Linked DNA regions of Gemmatirosa kalamazoonensis. The protein of the gene in region 2 interacts with the protein of the main gene of each other region in a pairwise test. Links are inferred from orthologs where the notes say so. Each region holds a gene or a part of one and is shown on either strand. Other genes may lie near its edges.

Evidence for each region.
Region 1: the proteins of ftsA (region 2) and J421_RS17100 interact in binary tests that used the Escherichia coli proteins (3 or more experiments, as listed by UniProt). The link is inferred for Gemmatirosa kalamazoonensis from one-to-one orthologs.

The regions. Positions count from the first base shown.
Region 1 is NZ_CP007128.1:3,924,683-3,933,367, forward strand. Bases 3,051-5,865 are described here. They hold J421_RS17100 (rod shape-determining protein), read right to left. Parts: upstream 5,070-5,865; coding sequence 4,032-5,069; downstream 3,051-4,031. Other genes in these bases: mreC (rod shape-determining protein MreC), read right to left, coding at 3,051-4,024; ald (alanine dehydrogenase), read right to left, coding at 5,410-5,865. Also shown: rod shape-determining protein RodA, read right to left, coding at 1-511; mrdA (penicillin-binding protein 2), read right to left, coding at 508-2,304; rod shape-determining protein MreD, read right to left, coding at 2,301-2,789; more of mreC, read right to left, coding at 2,786-3,050; more of ald, read right to left, coding at 5,866-6,543; J421_RS17110 (M16 family metallopeptidase), read right to left, coding at 6,578-7,849; J421_RS17115 (polyribonucleotide nucleotidyltransferase), read right to left, coding at 7,869-8,685. UniProt on the Escherichia coli protein: Forms membrane-associated dynamic filaments that are essential for cell shape determination. Acts by regulating cell wall synthesis and cell elongation, and thus cell shape.
Region 2 is NZ_CP007128.1:3,580,731-3,589,599, reverse strand. Bases 5,871-8,869 are described here. They hold ftsA (cell division protein FtsA), read right to left. Parts: upstream 7,999-8,869; coding sequence 6,742-7,998; downstream 5,871-6,741. Other genes in these bases: murC (UDP-N-acetylmuramate--L-alanine ligase), read right to left, coding at 8,819-8,869; J421_RS15450 (cell division protein FtsQ/DivIB), read right to left, coding at 7,995-8,822; ftsZ (cell division protein FtsZ), read right to left, coding at 5,871-6,331. In the rest of the region: ATP-dependent DNA helicase RecG, read right to left, coding at 1-343; signal recognition particle-docking protein FtsY, read right to left, coding at 579-1,511; J421_RS15470 (hypothetical protein), read right to left, coding at 1,591-3,408; J421_RS15465 (M23 family metallopeptidase), read right to left, coding at 3,505-4,776; more of ftsZ, read right to left, coding at 5,120-5,870. UniProt on the Escherichia coli protein: Essential cell division protein that assists in the assembly of the Z ring. May serve as the principal membrane anchor for the Z ring.

The DNA.
Region 1 (8,685 bases), 350 kb from region 2 along the record:
GCACCATGCCGGAGCCGAGGTCCGGCTGCGCCATGATGAGCAGCCACGGCACGAACACGACCACCGCGGGCTTCCACAGGTCGAGCAGCGACTTCGGCTCCTCGCCGCGTTGCGCGAGCACGCGCGCGAGCATCAGCGCCGTGAGCGGCTTCGCGAGCTCCGCCGGCTGGCCGAGGCGGTGCCCGGCGATCGTGAGCCACCCCTTCATGCTCGCCGCGGTCCCGGCGCCGGAGCCGAACACCAGCGTCACCGCGAGCAGGAACAGCCCGAACAGGTAGCCGGGCCACGCGATCCATTCCAGCAGCCGCGTCGACGCGCGCGACACGGTGTACGCGCCGCCTAACGCGATGACGAACCACACGAGCTGCCGCTTCCACGCGCCGGCGACGAATGCGTTCATCACGCTCGGGTCGACCTGGCCCGCGGAGTACACCATCGCGATGCCGTAGACCGACAGCAGCAGCGCGCACACGACGAGCGGCCAGTCGGCCGCCTGCAGACGGTGCCTCATCCGCCGTTCGTGACCGCTTCGTCGACGGTCGCCTGCGCCTTGAGGTAGAAGCTGATCATCTGCGACGCGATGCGTGCCGAGACCGAGCCGTGGAAGGGCACCTTCTCCAGCATCACCGCGACCACGATGCGCGGCTTGTCCGCCGGCGCGAAGCCCGTGAACCACGCGTGGTTCAGCTCCTTGCCGGTGGCCGGATCGAACTGGCCGCTCTGCGCCGTGCCCGTCTTGCCCGCGATCGCCACGCCCTGGATCGCCGCGCCGGCCGCGGTCCCGCGCTCCGACACGACGCCGGCGAGCGCCTTACGGATGCCCGCGAGCTGGTCCGGCGGCAGGTTGTACACGCGCTGCCGCGGCGACTGCAGCCGCGCGATCGTCGGACGCGGCATGATGCCGTCGTTCGCGAGCGCGGCGTAGAAGCGCGCCATGTTGATCACCGTCTGCGCGTTCTCGCCCTGGCCGATCGACATGTTGATCGCCGTCGACGCGGGGACGAAGTTGCGCCCGTACTTCTTCCGGAAGTACTCGCGCGGGTCGGAGGGGAACAGCGGCCGCATCTCGCTCGGCAGGTCGATCCCCGTGCGGTCGTTCATGTGCAGGCGCAGCCCGCCCGCCACGAGCTCCGACAGCTGCAGCTTGAGGCCGAGCTGGTAGAAGTAGACGTCGCACGACTTCTCGATGGCCTGGGCGAGGTTCACGTTCCCGTGCCCTCGCTTGTCCCAGCAGCGCCAGTAGCCGCGGCCGAACGAGAAGCCGCCCGTGCACGGCTGGTCCATGTGCGTGTCGAGATTCACGAGCCCTTTCTCGAGCCCCGCGATGGCCGTGGCGAGCTTGAACGTCGACCCCGGCGCGTAGCGACCCTGGATCGCCTTGTTGTACAGCGGACGGCGCGGGTCGGTGTTCAGCGAGTCGTAGTACGCCTTCGGGATGCCGCCCGTGAAGCGATTCGGGTCGTAGCTCGGCGCGGACACGAGCGCGAGCACGCCGCCGGTCTGCGGATCGATCGCCACCGCGGCGCCCTGCAGCGTGTCGCCGAACAGCGACTGCGTGAGCTTCTGCAGATCGAGGTCGATGTTCGTGTACAGCGCAGGCGCGGCCTCCGGCTGCTGGTCGTCGCGCGGCGCCTCGCGCACCACGCGCCCGCGCGCGTCGACCTCCACGAACCGATAGCCCTCGCGGCCGCGCAGCACGTTCTCGTACTGCCGCTCCAGGCCGCCCTTCCCGATGCGCATGCCCGCCTTGTACGCGCTGAACTCCGGCTTCGTCAGCTCGGCCTCGGAGATCTCGCCCGTGTAGCCGATGATCGACGCGACGGACGGGCCGTCCGGGTACCAGCGCTTCGGCGTGCTCTGGATGATGAGGCTCGGGAACTCCGTGCGGTGCTCCTCGAGCACCGAGACCTGCGCGAAGTTCGCGTCGGCGAGAATGACGGCGGGCCGGTTGGGGGCGCGGTTGAAGCGGCGCACCGCGGTCGCGATGTCGTCGTCCGTGAACGGGATCACCGCGTTCAGGCGGCGCAGCGTCTCGCGCAGCGAGTCCGGGCTCGGCGACAGCACCGAGACCGTGTAGCCCGGGAGGTTCTCGGCGATGACCTTGCCGTTGCGGTCGTAGATGATCCCGCGCGGCGCGGGAAGCGGGACCTCCCGCAGCCGGTTCTCCTCGGACTGCATGACGTACTCGGCGTGGTGCAGCACCTGTGCGCGATAGAACGCGCTGCCGAGCAGGACGAACGACGCCACGAGGAGAACCCTGGCGCCCCGCGAGCGGCGGGCGATGTCGTTCGGATGGAAGCTCATCCCGGAGAGCGGCCCAGCAGTGGCCGCAGCAACAGCAATAGGAGCACGCCGGACAGCGCGGTCACCGTCGCGGCGAGCGGGGACCAGAGCAGCAGCTGCATCACCAGCTCGGGACCCTGCAGGCGCCGCTCTGATACCAGGTACAACGCATCGAAGGTCCACTTGCCGACGAAGAAGAACATCGCGCTGAGCGCGATGTTGTCGGCGAAGAACACCGCCTTCAGCCACGACGCCAGATACGCGACGACGCTCATGCCGAGCGCCCCACTCCCGAACGCGGACGGCGTCAGCGCATCGGACGCGAGCCCGATGATGAAGCCGAGCACCGCGGCCAGCCCGGGGCGCATGCGTACCGCCACGAGCAGCACCGCGATCACCAGGAAGTCGATCGGCGCGCGCCAGCCGAGCAGCGGGCGCAGCGTGTAGTGCAGCAGCACGAGCGCGACGAACGCGAGCGCGACCCGCAGACCGGCGCCGAAGCTCACAGGTGGGCCCCGGGCACGGGTACCGTGGGCCGCGGCACCGTGGGCCGCGGCACGGTGGGCCTGGCGGTGCGGCCCGCGGTGTCCGCGGTCGCCGGCCGTGGCGCCGGCGTCGTCGACGTGGGCGTGGTGGTCGTCGTCGGGCGCGGCGGCGCCGCCGAGGGCGCGGCGGCGGCCGGGCGCGGCGCGGCCGACGGCGGAGTCGCGGCGGGCGTCGTCTGCGGCGGCACCGGGCGCGGCGCGGCGGCCGAGTCGGCGCGCGCCTGCTCACGACCGAGCGAGTCGAGCGCGGCCCGTCGGGCGGCCATCTCCTGCTCGGCCGCGACCCGGGCGAGCGAGTCGCCGCCGGCCGCGATCGCGCGGGCCGCCGAGTCGGCCGAGGCCTGGCTCATCCAGATCGTCGTCACGCCCTCGTCCGACCGCTTCTTCAGCAGCATGAAGACCGGGCCGAGGTTCGCGAGCGACGCCGCCGGCTGCAGCAGGTACGTCCGCGCCCACTTCTCCGGCGTCGAGACCTCGCGGATGACCGTACCGACCGGGATGCCGCGCGGATAGGTGCCGCCGAGCCCCGAGCTGATGATGAGCTGTCCCGCCTTCAGCGGGGAGCGGAACGGCACGCCGCGCATCTCCAGCAGGCCGAGCTCCTTGCCCGAGCCGAGCCGCGCCTGCACCACCCCGAACGCCGAGTCGTTCGGCGTCGTCGCGCTCACGCGGAAGTCCGGATGCGCGTACGAGATCGCGATCGACGACGAGGCGTCGGCCGTCTGCACCATGCCGACCAGCCCGTCGGCGTTGATGACCGGCGTGAACGGCTGGATGCCGGCCCGCGACCCCGCCGTGACGCTGAACGTCTGCAGGATCTGCCGCGACACGAGGTCGCTCTCGAGCTGCGCCGGCGTCGCCTCGGCGGCCACGAAACCCCAGCTCAGCCGCGATCCGAGGGAGAGCGTTTTCCGGAGCCGCTCGTTCTCGCTCCGCACGGCCGAGTACTCGATCTGGAGCCGCGTGATCTGCGCGAGCCGATCCATCCGCTCGTCGTACGAGACGAACGCCGCGCGCATCAGCTCGGCCCGTCGCTGCAGCTCGGCGAACGGTGCGACGATCGTCCGCCGGAGGGCAGCCGCGGAGCGATCGCGCAGCTGCACCGGCAGGAACAGCAGGATGAGCGACCCCAGGAAGCAGGTACCGAGCAGCGCGTTGTCGATGACGCTGCCTACGCGCGAAGCTCTCGTCGCCATCGCGGCCTCAGGTCGTCAGGACCGACCAGTACTTCTCCTCGTCGTCCAAGATACGGCCGGTACCGCGGACCACGCAGGTGAGGGGGTCGTCGTCGACGTGGATCGGCAGCCCGGTCTCCTGGCTCAGCATCATGTCGAGCCCGCGGATCAGCGCCCCGCCGCCGGTCATCACGATGCCGCGGTCCACGATGTCCGACGCGAGCTCCGGGGGCGTGATCTCGAGCGCGCGGCGCACGGCGTCGACGATCTGCTGGATCGGCTCCTGGATCGCCTCGCGGATCTCGCTCGAGTGCACGCGCACCGTCTTCGGGATGCCCGAGACGAGGTCGCGCCCCTTCACCTCCATCTCCCGCTCGTCGCCGGTCGGGTAGGCCGAGCCGATCGTGATCTTGATCTGCTCCGCCGTCGGCTCGCCGATGAGGAGGTTGTAGTTCTTGCGCATGAACTGCACGATCGAGATGTCGAGCTCGTCGCCGCCCGTGCGGATCGACGTGTCGCTCACGATGCCGCTCAGCGCGATGACGGCGATCTCCGTGGTGCCGCCGCCGATGTCGATCACCATGTTGCCGGTCGGACTCTCCACCGGCAGCCCGACGCCGATCGCCGCGGCCATCGGCTCGGAGACCATGAAGACCTCCTTCGCGCCGGCGCCCATCGCGGAGTCGCGCACCGCGCGCTTCTCCACCTCGGTGATCCCCGACGGCACGCACACGATTACGCGCGGCTTCACCTTGAAGACGTGCTTGTCGATGACGAGCGTGAGGAAGTAGCGGAGCATCTTCTCCGTGACGTCGAAGTCGGCGATCACGCCATCCTTCAGCGGCCGGACGGCGATGATGCCTTCGGGCGTGCGGCCGAGCATGCGCTTCGCCTCGAGGCCGACGCCCTTCATCTTCTTTGTCTCGCGATCGATCGCGACGACCGACGGCTCGTTCAGGACGATCCCTTCGCCCTTGACGTAGATCAGCGTGTTCGCGGTGCCGAGGTCGACGGCGATCGCATTCGCGGGGAACAGCGACCCCGCCTTCGTGAAAGGCCAGCGCATCTGTCTCAGTAGGTCGGACTCGGCGAACGTACGAGGCTCAGCGAGTCGAGTCGCGGGGAGGTCCGCCGGCGCGAAGTCTAGCCGGCAGATAGTGCCCATTCAAGCAGAAGTCTGCGTCCTGCCTACACCTACGACCATCTCCCGAACGCGTCACATCACTCTCGGCCGTCGGTCTCGAACGTTGCGCCGCTGCGTCGCGGCGACTGAAAAAAAAGTGCGCGTGGGCCTCGTCGCGCCCACGCGCACACTCGCCGGCCCACCGTGCGAGGCGCCGCGCGTCGCAGGCGCGCCGCCGTGCAGGTTCGGGGCCGCGCCGTGCGGCCCGTCGCCGGTTCTCCCGTCAGCGAGCGAGCGCCGGCTCGCCGAGCATCTCTGACGGATCCGTGTACTCCAGACCGAAGGCGTCGGCTACCCCGGGGTACGTCACCCGGCCGTCCACCGCGTTGAGCCCCTTCAGCAGCGCCGGGTTCTCGCGCAGTGCGCGGCGCCATCCCTTGTTCGCGAGCTGCAGCGCGTAGGGCAGCGTGGCGTTGGTCAGCGCGAGCGTCGACGTACGCGGCACACCGCCCGGCATGTTCGCCACGCCGTAGTGGATCACGCCGTCGATGACGTACGTCGGGTTCTCGTGCGTCGTCGCGTGGATCGTCTCGATGCAGCCGCCCTGGTCCACCGCGACGTCCACGATCACGGCGCCCGGGTGCATCTTCTTGATGTCCTCGCGGCGCACGAGCTTCGGCGCCTTCGCGCCGGGAATGAGGACCGCACCCACCACCAGGTCCGCCGTCGAGATCTGCTCGAGGATGTTCTGCCGGTTCGAGTAGATCAGCTGCACGTTCGCCGGCATCACGTCGGATAGGTAGCGCAGGCGGTCGAGGTTCACGTCGAGCACCACGACCTTGGCGCCCATGCCGGCCGCCATCTTCGCGGCGTTGATGCCGACGATGCCCCCGCCGAGGATCACGACCTTGGCCGGTGGCACGCCCGGCACGCCGCCGAGCAGCACGCCGCGGCCGCCGTACAGCTTCTCGAGGTACTTCGCCCCCTCCTGCACTGCCATGCGACCGGCGACCTCGGACATCGGCGTGAGGAGCGGCAGCTCGCCCGTGGGCAGCTCCACCGTCTCGTACGCGATGCACGTCGCGCCGCTCTCGAGGTGCGCGCGCGTCAGCCGCTCGTCGGCGGCGAAGTGAAAGTACGTGAAGACCGTCTGCCCGGCGCGCATGCGCTTCCATTCGGGCTCGATCGGCTCCTTCACCTTCATGATCATGTCGGCCGCGGCCCACACCGCGTCCGCGTCGGGCGCGATCTCCACGCCGACCGCCGTGTAGTCCGCGTCGGTGAAGCCGCTGCCGTCGCCGGCGCCGGTCTCCACGATCACGCGGTGCCCGTTCGCGACGAGCGCCTCGGCGCCGGCCGGCACGAGGGCCACGCGATTCTCGTTCGTCTTGATCTCCTTCGGAACGCCGATGAGCATGGCTCGGAAGGTTCGTTGAGAGTGATGGTCGCGCTCAGCCGACGGCTTTGGGGCCGAGGCTGAGCACCGTCTGCTGCTCGGGGGCGAAGAACGCCGCGCACACGTCGCGCACGTCCTCCGGGTTGATTCGTTCCACGAGCGCGAGCGCGTCGTCGAGCGTGCGGAACGGCTCGCCGAACAGCTCCACGCCCGCGGCGCGGTACATCCGGTTCGTCACGCTCTCGAGCGACAGCGTGATCTGGCCCTTCAGCTGTCGCTTCCCCGCCTCGAGCTCCTCGTCGGGCAGCGACTCGCTCGCGAGCCGCGCGAGCTCCTCGCGCACCGAGTCGGCCGCGCGCCGCGCCGTCTCCGGCGCGGACGCGACGTACACGCCGTGCAGCCCGGTGTCGACGTGGAAGCTCTGGAACGTGTGGACGGCGTACGCGAGCCCCTGCTCCTCGCGCACCTTCTGGAACAGCCGCGAGCTCATGCCGCCGCCGAGCAGCATGCTCACGAGCGACAGCGCGTAGCGTCGCGGATCGGCGTGGGGCACCGTCGTCGAGCCGAACACGACGTGCGTCTGCGTCAGCTCGCGATCCGGCTCGTGGCGGTACGCCGGCGCCTGCGGCGTCGGCGGACACGTCGCGAGCGGCGTGGCGTCGCGTCGCGGCTCGCGGTCCCACCCGGAGCGCACGAGCGACTCGACGAGCCGGTCGTGCTCCACGCGCCCGGCCGCCGCGACCACCACGCGCCCCGGATGATACGCGCGCTCGTGCAGCGCGCGCAGCTCCGCGGTGCCTAACGCGCCGACCGTCTCGCGCGTGCCGAGGATCGCGTGGCCGTACGGGTGCGATCCCCACAGCAGCTCGTTGTGCAGCTCGAACACGAGGTCGTCGGGGGTGTCCTCCACCATCCCGATCTCCTCGATCACGACGTTGCGCTCGAGCGCGAGGTCGGCGTCACGGAGCAGCGGCCGGAACACGAGGTCCGCGATGACGTCGGTCGCCACGTCGAGATGCTCGTCGAGCACGCGCGCCTGGTACGACGTGTACTCGCGCGTCGTGTACGCGTCGAGCGACCCGCCTAACGTCTCCACCTCGAGCGAGAGCTGGCGCGCGGTGCGCGTCGGCGTGCCCTTGAACACCATGTGCTCGAGCAGGTGCGAGACGCCCATGCGCTCGCGCGGCTCGTGAATCGATCCCGCCTGCACGAAGGCCCCGAACGCAACCGACCGCACGCCCGGAATCTCTTCCGAGAGCACGGTCAGTCCGTTGTCGAGCGTCGTGCGGCGGAGCCCCGCCACGTCGAAGCCGACGGGCGGGGTCACCAGGGACGGCGCCACGCCGTCAGCGCTCGCCGCGGTCGTCGCGAGAGCCGCGTCGCGGGCCGCTGCGCGGACGACGCCCCGAGCCGCCACCGGCCGCTGCGCCCTCCTCGCGGGGCGCGCGCTCGGCGCGCTCCTCGCCGCCGTTGCTCTCCGCGCGCGGCGGCCGCTCCGAGCGCTCCCCGCGCGGACGATCGCCGTTGCCCTCGGCCGGCGCCTCGGGCGCGCCTTCCGGCTTCGGCTCGAGCGCCTTCATGGAGAGACGCAGACGCCCACGCTCGTCGCGGTCGATGAGCTTCACCTTCACGCGGTCGCCCTTCTTCACCACGTCCTCGGTCTTCTCGACACGCGCGTGGCGCATCTCGGAGATGTGGAGCAGCGCCTCGGTGCCCGGCATGATCTCGACGAACGCGCCGAACGCCGTCGTGCTCTTCACCGTCCCCTCGTACGTCTCGCCGACGATCGGCTCGGCGGTGATGGCCATGACCATCTGCCGCGCGCGCTCCATCGACTCGCCGCCGACGGCGGCGATCGTGACCGTGCCGGTGTCGTCGACGGTGATCTCGGCGCCCGTCTCGTCCTGGATGCCGCGAATCGTCTTGCCCTTCGGGCCGATCAGGTCCCCGATCTTCTCGGGGCTGATCTGCACCGTCACGATGCGCGGCGCGTACGGCGAGAGCTCCGTGCGCGGCGTGCCTAACGCCTTCTCCATCTCGCCGAGGATGTGCAGGCGGCCGGCCTTCGCCTGCGCCAGCGCCTCGGTCATGATGCGCAGGTCGAGCCCCTCGATCTTGATGTCCATCTGGATCGAGGTGATGCCGTTGCGCGTCCCGGCGACC
Region 2 (8,869 bases):
TGCGGTCGAGGAACGGCTGCCCGGGCCACGACACCTCGATCATGCCGCTCGCGTCACGCACGACGGCCTGGAACACGCGCAGCCCCTTCCGCGTCGGCAGCACGCCCTTCGAGATGACGCGCCCGATGACCGTGCCGTCCATCCCCGGCTCGAGCTCCGCGATGCGCTTCACGGTGCTCGCGTCTTCGTAGCGGTGCGGCACGTGATACAGCAGGTCGCCCGCCGTCTGCACGCCGAGTCGCGCGAGCGCGAGCGCGCGCGCCGGACCGACGCCCTTGAGGTACGTGACGGGCGTGTCGAGCGTGACGCGGGGAGCGGACGGCGCGCGGCGCGGGGCCGACATGACTAACGCGGGGGATTGGACGAACGCCGAGGCACGAGTAACAGGACGCCGGTGCTTGCCGTGTGGACAGGACGAACAGGACGGACAGGATGAACACCAACAAGAAAAGCAGTGCTGCTGTCGTTGGTTCTCATCCTGTCCGTCCTGTTCATCCTGTCAAAGACGAACAGCAACGGTCATGTCGTGTGTCCGCTGTTCATCCTGTCGAACGTCGGCCCGACGCGTCACGCCGCCGTCACGCCTCCACCAGCTCCTCCGCGAACTGCGCCGGGTCGAACGCGTGCAGGTCGCCCGCCTTCTCCCCCGTGCCGAGGAACTTCACCGGCACGTCGAGCTCCTCGTGCACGGCGACCACGATGCCGCCCTTCGCGGTGCCGTCGATCTTCGTCACGACGAGCCCCGTCACGGGCACCGCCTCGGTGAACGTGCGCGCCTGCACGACGGCGTTCTGCCCGATGGTGCCGTCGAGCACGAGCAGCGTCTCGTGCGGCGCGTCGGGGATCCGCTTCGCGATCACGCGCGCGACCTTCTTCAGCTCCTCCATGAGCCCCGCGCTCGTGTGCAGACGGCCGGCGGTGTCGATGATGACGACGTCCACGCCGCGCGCGATGCCCGCGTCGATCGTGTCGAATGCGACGGCCGCCGAGTCGGCGCCCGCCTTCGCGCCCACGAACTCCGCGCCCACGCGTTCGGCCCACACGCGCAGCTGGTCGATCGCGCCGGCGCGGAACGTGTCGCCGGCGCCGAGCAGGACGGTCTTTCCCTGCTTGCGCAGCCGCGCCGCGAGCTTGCCGATGAACGTCGTCTTCCCTGCCCCGTTCACGCCGATCACGAGGATCACCGTCGGCTTTGACGCCGAGAGCTTCAGCGACGGGTCGCTGTTCCCCTCGCGCAGCTCCGCTTCCACGAGGCGTCGCAGCGCGTCCTGGAACTCCGGCTCGGTGCGAATGAGGCCGCGCTGCGCATAGCCGCCGATCTGGTCGACGAGCTTCAGCGTCGTCGCGACGCCGAAGTCGGACGCCAGGAGCACCTCCTCGAGCTGCTCCAGCGAGCCGTCCTTCACGCCGCCGCGGAGGATCACCCCCACGTCGGCGTTCGCGACGTCCTTGATGCGTTGCCAGAGCGACTTCTTGGGCGCGTCGCCTTCCTTTCTGAACAGCAGAGCCATCGACCGAGCCGGTTAGCGTGGAGCGGGGAGCGTGGAGCGTGGAGAAATCTACTCTACCCTCCACGCTCCCCGCTCCACGCTATCGCAGGCCCCACCGGCGCCGCAGCAACCACTCCGCGCAGAGCAGCGCCAGCGCCAGCGCGTAGAGCAGCCCGAAGTCGCGTAGCCGCGGCGTGAGGTCGGCCGCGCGCCCGCTGCCCACGGGGCCCGACGCGACCGTGGCGCGCCGCGGCAGCAGCTCGCGCGCGACGTTCACCACGAGCAGCGCGCCACCGCCCGGCACCGTGACGTCGTACGTGCCCGGGGCGAGGGGCGCGCTCGTCACCGGCTCGCCGCGCGTGCCGAAGTGCAGCCGCACCGTGTCGGCGCTCGCCGCGCCGCGCCGCCTGAGCACCGCCGTGACGAGCGAGTCGGCACCGCCGCGCCGCCACCGGATCGGCTCTCCCGCGCGCACGACCGCGTCGGCGACGACCGCGCCGCGCACGTCGCCGCGCCCCGCGGCGAGGAAGTCGAGGATGCCGCCCCACAGCCCCGTGAATGCGTCGGCCGCCGCGCCGCCGCGGAACTGCCAGCGCCAGAACCCCGTCGCGCCGACGACGATCACGCGCCGCGGCTGCTCGGCGCCGACGATCACGGCGCGCGGCGCGCCGCTGCGGGCGAGCCGCGCCCGCAGCACGTCGAACTCCGCGCCGGCGAGCGCGCCTCCGCCGAGATCCAACGGCGGCAGGCTGTCCCACGCGACGCCGGAGAGCGCGGCCGCGGCCGGCGATGCCGGCGCATCCGACGCGTACCATTCCGCGGCCGGCGCGGCGCCCGGCGCGGCCGGCGCCGTCGGAAAGAGCAACAGCGCGCCGCGCGTCGCCGCGCGCGGCGCGCCGAATACCGCGGTGTCGCCGTGCAGCACCAGCACGCCCGCGCTCAGCGCCACGCGCCGCACCTCCGCCTCGTCCACCGGCGCGAGCGTCCCCTCCACGCGCCACTGTCCCGGCGCGACGCGCAGATACGCGCGGGTCGGCAGCGACAGCGCGCCGCGCAGGACGGCGAGCATGCCGCGCGCGTCGAAGTCGGGCGCGGAGCTCACGAACACCGCCGCCGGCGCCGCGCTCACGTCGAGCGTCGTGGCGAGCGTGTCGTTGCGCGGCTCGCGATCACCCGCGGCCGCGATGACGGCGCGCAGCGGCACCGAGCCTGCGAGCCCGGCGAGCGGCAGACGCATCGACACCGTGCGCTCGCCGAACGCGGGCAGCGGTGCGACGCTCGTCTGCGCGCTCGAGCGTCCGGCGACGTCGACGCGCAGCGTGCCCGGCGCCGCACCGGCGGCGTCCGCGGCGAGCGACACGCGCACGTCGATCGTGTCGGTCGCGGCGGCGAGGCGTGTCGCGTCGATCGACGTCACCGCGGCATCCGGCCCGCGACGCGGCGACTCCACGCGCACGCGCGATCCGCGCGCCACGCCGCGCAGCGCGGCGGCGTCGTCGATCTCGCCGTCGGTCACGAGCTGCAGCACGCGCCCCGATGCCGCCGCGCGCTCGGCGAGCGACGCGATGGACGAGCGCGCGTCGTGCGGTGCGTCGTCGCCGCGCAGCGGGCGCGCGGAGTCGCCGATCGCCCACAGCGTGTCGCCGCCGAGCGCGCGCGCGACGTCGCGCGCGCGGCGGAACGCGTCGACGTCGCCGCCGCGCGTCCAGCTCGCGGACACGTCGAGCGCCACGACCGCGGACGGCGCGCGTGACCGTCCCGCGGGCGCGTCGAGCGCGAGCGCGGCGAGCAGCGTCACGGCGAGCGCGCGCAGCACGGCGAGCGCGAGTCGCGGCCCGAGCGCGGGCGACGAGCGCCGCGCATACGACAGCGCGGCGAGCACCAGTCCGGCCGCGGCGGCGGCGAGCCAGACGCTCACGCGCTCAGCCGACGTCGCCTGTCGGGGATTCCATCGTCACGACGGGCGGCGAGTGCAATCGACGCGCCGCCCGTGCATCGGTCGACGTGCGCGTGGTCAGTTCGCGTCGGCGACTCGCGTCGTGGCCGACGGTGCGCGCAGATCGAGCGCGGCGAACAGACGCGAGCGGAGCGCCGCGAACGCGCCGCGCTCACGCGCTGGAATCGGATCGGCGATCTTGTCGCGCAGCGCCTTGCGCGGGTCGCGCTGCACGCCGTCGACGAGCATCTCGAAGTGCAGGTGCGGCGCGGTCGCGAGCCCCGTCATGCCGACGTAGCCGATCGTCTTGCCGATGGCGACGAACGAGCCGCGCCGCACGCCCTTCGCGAAGCCGCGCAGGTGGCCGTAGCGGCTCACGTAGCCGTTCGAGTGCCTAACCTCGATGACGTTGCCGAAGCCCGACTTCCACCCCGCGTACGCGACGGTCCCCTCACCGATCGCGCGCACCGGCGTGCCGGCGGCCGCGGCGTAGTCCGTCCCCTTGTGCATCTTCCACTCGCCGAGGATCGGATGATTGCGCATGCCGAACACGCTCGAGATGCGGCGGAACTCCACGGGCGCGCGGAGGAACGCGGCGCGCAGCGACTTGCCGTACTGATCGAAGAACGTCGTGCTGCCGCCGCGCCGCTCGAAGCGGATGGCGTCGACTTCCTTGCCGCTCACCGTCATGCTCGCCGCGAGGATGTGCGCCTCGGTCGGCTTCCCTTCCGGATCGACCTTCCGCTCCAGCAGCAGGCGCACGGAGTCGCCCGGCTGGAGGTCGCGGTCCATGTCGACGCGGTACTCGAAGATGTCGGCGAGCTTCCACACGATCTCGGAGCGCTCGGCGCTCGGCAGCCGGTCGCCGAGCGCGGCGTGCAGCGCGTCGTGCAGGCTGGAGCGGATCGCGCCGCGGGCCACGAGCGTGTCGGTGCGCCACGCGAGCTTCTCCTCCATGCGCTGCCACGCGCCGGCGAGATAGCGGAGGCGCACCACGCGGTCGACGGCGGGCTTGTACGTGATCTCCTGCGGCAGCGAGTCGCCGGCGCGCGCGACCGTCGTCACCTTGATGCCCGCGCGCAGCGACGTCGCCTCACCGGCGGCGCGCAGCGCCTGCGCGGCGAGCACGCGGCTCACGCCGGCGCGCTGCAGCACCGACACGAGCGTCTCGCCGCGGCCGAGCGTGTCGACGCGCTCCCGCCACGCGGGCGCCACCGGCGCGGTGACGGGGAGCGCGACCTCGGTCGCCGCGTCGTTCACGGCGAGGTCGGTCACGGGGCGCGCGGCGGGGGCCTGCGGCGCGAAGTAGACGGCCGCGGCGGCGGCGCCGGCCACGACCACGTAGGTCACGGCGCGGGCTCGGCGGAGGCGGCGATCGTTGGGCGCCCCCGCGCGGTCCGAGGCGCGGCGGGCAGGCGGAGGGGATGTCGCGCCGGGGGGGCGGCGTGCGACTTGGTGTCGTTCACCAGGGAGCTCTCGGGGGGAGACGCGACGTACGTGGGCGTGGAAGGCTCCGGTCAGCCGCAGAGCCTAATGCCCGGTACGACCACCCGCAACACCTCACGGCGGCGCGACTTACCGAGGACCGGCGGGGCCGCGCCGCCGACTCGTTCCCTATGTGACGAACCGCGGGCGCACTCGTCACGAGCGCGCCCGCGGGCGGAGAGGCGAACCGGGGACCGCAGCGATCCGGTCAATCCATCTGCCGACGGATGAACGTCGGGATCTCCATGTCGTTCAGGTCCTGCGGCGTGCGGTCGGACGCCGGGTTGAGCGGCGCGGACAGCGGGGTCGTGCGCGGACGCGCCGCCTCCATCGCCGGCGCGGTGCGCGGCGCCACGACACGGGCGCCGGCCGGGGCGCGGTCGCGTCCGTCGCGGGTGAACGGGATGATGTTCTGCGCACCCGAGTTGCGCGACGCCTCCATCCCCACGCCGCCGACCTGCAGCTGCCGGTCGAAGCCCGTGGCGATGACCGTGACGCGAATCTCCCCCTGCATCGCCGGCTCGTGCACGGCGCCGAAGATGATCTCCGCGTCGTCGCCGACGGCGTCGTGCACGATCTCGTTGATCTGGTGCACCTCGCCGAGCGTCAGGTCGTTGCCGCCGGTGATGTTCACCAGCACGCCCGTCGCGCCCGACACCGACACGTTGTCGAGCAGCGGCGAGGAGATCGCCTGCTGCGCGGCCTCGGTGGCGCGGTTCTCACCGCGGCCCATTCCGGTGCCCATGAGCGCCGAGCCGCCGTTCTGCATCACGGTGCGCACGTCGGCGAAGTCGACGTTCACGAGACCGGTGACGCTGATGAGGGAGCTGATGCCCTGCGTCGCGTGCAGCAGGACCTCGTCGGCCTTCTTCAGCGCATCCTGGAACGGGATCCCCTTGCCGACGACGGCGAGCAGCCGCTCGTTAGGCACGACGATCATCGTGTCGACGTGCTTGCGCATCTCGGCGATGCCCTGCTCCGCCTGCCGCATGCGCTTACGGCCCTCGAACAGGAACGGCTTGGTGACGATGCCGACGGTGAGCGCCCCGGCCTCGCGCGCCAGCTCGCACACGACCGGCGCCGCGCCGGTACCCGTTCCACCACCCATACCGCACGTGATGAACACCAGGTCGGCGTTCTGCAGCACGCGCAGCACCTCGTCGCGGCTCTCGTCGATCGCCTGGCGCCCGATCTCCGGACGCGCGCCGGCGCCGAGTCCCCGCGTGAGCTTCTTCCCGATCTGGATCTTGACGTCGGACTTCGAGCTGAGCAGCGCCTGCGCGTCCGTGTTCACCGAGATGAACTCGACCCCCTCGAGGTGCTCGTCGATCATCCGGTTGACGGCATTTCCGCCGCCCCCGCCGACGCCCACGACCTTCATGCGGGCGTTCTGGGTGGCGCTCTCCTCGAATTCGAAGATCATGCGGGCACGACTCCGAGTGTGCTGCGTGTGGACGGGGAAAGAACGAAGCCGGGAGAGAGAGCTGCCGGGTCTTCGCGAGTCACGCGCGGCTGACGCAGGTGGGAGGCGCGGCCGGTGTCGTGACTCGGGCAGGGAGCGAATATAACACGTTTCGCCGCCGCTGCCATGTCGCCACCCGCTGCGCGGAAAGCGACGAAATGATGTCTAGCGCCGTCACGCGTTTTCCACAACAGCGGGCGACGCAACCGCGCGTCGGTGTGACGTCCGACACAGCGCGATCGGTGTGCCGCGCCACCCGCGCGGTCCGGCTGCCAGCGTGACGCCCGCCGCGCCAACGTGTCGGACTTGACAAGAGTTCCGCGCGCTTTCACGCCGCGCGTTAGGAACGCCGCTGCGCGTCGCACGGCTCAGAAGAAGTCCTGAAGCCACAGCTTCACGCGCTGCGCCCACTTGTCGACGCCCGGCGTCTCGATCGTGACGCGCTTCTTCTGCGGCGCACCGCCGATCGCCACGCGCGACGCGCCGTAGAGCGCGAGCCCGAGCACCGTCGCGTAGCCCGGTCCTTCCACCGACTCGCGCAGCCCCGTCACCTGCTCGCCCGGCGTGCCCACGCGCGCCGTCGTGCCGAACACGTCGCTCGCCAGCTCGGTGACGCCGGGCATCGCCGCACCGCCACCGGTCAGCACCACGCCGCCGCTCAGCCGACCACCATACGACGCGCCCTGCACGCTGCGCTGCACGAGGTCGAAGATCTCGTCGAGGCGCTGGTGCACGATGTGCGCGATCAGCTCGCGCGGGATCTGCCGCTCGCCGTGCGTCGCCGTCGCCGGCAGCGCGATGATCTCCTTCTGGTCGACGAGCGACTCGTACGCGACCGCGAACTGCTCCTTCAGCTGCTCCGCATCGTGCTGCGTGACGCCGAGTCCGTGCACGAGATCGTTCGTCACGTGCGCGCCGCCGAACGCGATCGTCGCGAGATGACGGATCTTCCCCTCGTGGAACACCGCGACGTCGGTGGAGCCCGCGCCGAGCTCGATGAGCGCCACGCCGAGCTCCTTCTCGTCCTCGGTGAGCACGGCGAGTGCGCTCGCCAGCGGCTCGAGCACGAGCTCGCGCACCTTGCACTCCGCGCGCTCCACGCTCTTGCGCAGGTTCGTCGCCGGCGACGCACCGATCGTGACGAGGTACATCTCCGTCTCGAGGCGCATCCCCGTCATGCCGACGGGGTCCTGGATGCCGCCGCCACGGTCGACGCTGTACTCCTGAGGGATCGCATGCAGCAGCTCGCGATCCTGCGGCAGCGGCTGCACGCGCGCGACCTGGTTCACGCGATCGACGTCGGACTTCGTGATCTCCGCGCCGGCGACGGCGACGATGCCCTGGCTCGTCATCGCGCGCACGTGCTCGCCCGCGATGCCGACGAACGCGGAGTCCGCCTGCACGCCGGCCATCCGCTCGGCGTCGTCGAGCGCGCGGCGCACCGAGCGCGTCGTCTCCTCGATGTCGGTGACGACGCCGCGGCGCATGCCGGTCGTGCGCGCCTCGCCGACACCGAGCACGCGAATTCCCGGCCGCTTCGGCAGCTCGCCGACGATCTCGGCGATCACCGCGACCGTCTTTCCCGATCCGATGTCGAGCCCCGCGACGGTTCGTTCGGTCTTCATGGCAGTCTGGCGATCACTTGATCACGATAGCGGAGATCGATCTCGGAGACGCGGACGCGGCGTCGCGCCAGGTCACTCTCGACCGGAAGCAGATCGGCGAGCCGCGCCGGCGTCACGTCGGGCGACACGCGCAGCAGGAACGGCGCCTGTCCCACGGTGTCGCCGCGCTCGGGCATCACCGTGAGCCGCAGCTCGTCGCGCCCCACGCGCCGCAGCTCGCTCACGCGCGCGTAGAGCACCGGCGCCTCGCGCCGCAGCGCGTCGAGCACGCGCAGCGCCGCCGCGTCGGGCGACGCGACGACGGGCACGTCGACACCGCCGACGCGGCTCGGATCGATCGGCAGCACGCGGCCGTCGGCGCCGAGCACGGCGAGCCCGTCGCGCGACGGCGTCATCGCGACCGGCACGCGCTCGCTGACCACGACGCGCAGCGTGCCCGGAAGATGACGCTCGACACGCGCGCTCGCGACGAGCGGATGCCGCGACACGCGCCGACCGAGCGCGTCGAGATCCGTCCACACCGACCACGTCGTGTCCACTTTCAGCCGCGCCAGCAGCTCGGCGGGCGGCGCGTAGCGTGCGCCGTCGATCTCGACGCGACGCACACGGAAGTACGCCAGCCGCGACAGCGCGCGTGGCACCCACCATGGCGACGAGGCGAGCGCGGCGACGAACAGCACGAGCACCGTGAGGCCGAAGATCGCGCGCCACCGCGGGCGACGCGGCGCGTCGTCGTCGCGCGCGCGACGCCGCGATGGACGCTCGACACGCTCGTCGTCGTGCTCGTCGTGCATCGCGTCGTGCGCGAACGCCGGCGCGCTCATGCCCCAGCCTCCGCGTGCCGCGGCGCGCGCAGCCGCTCGAGCAGCTC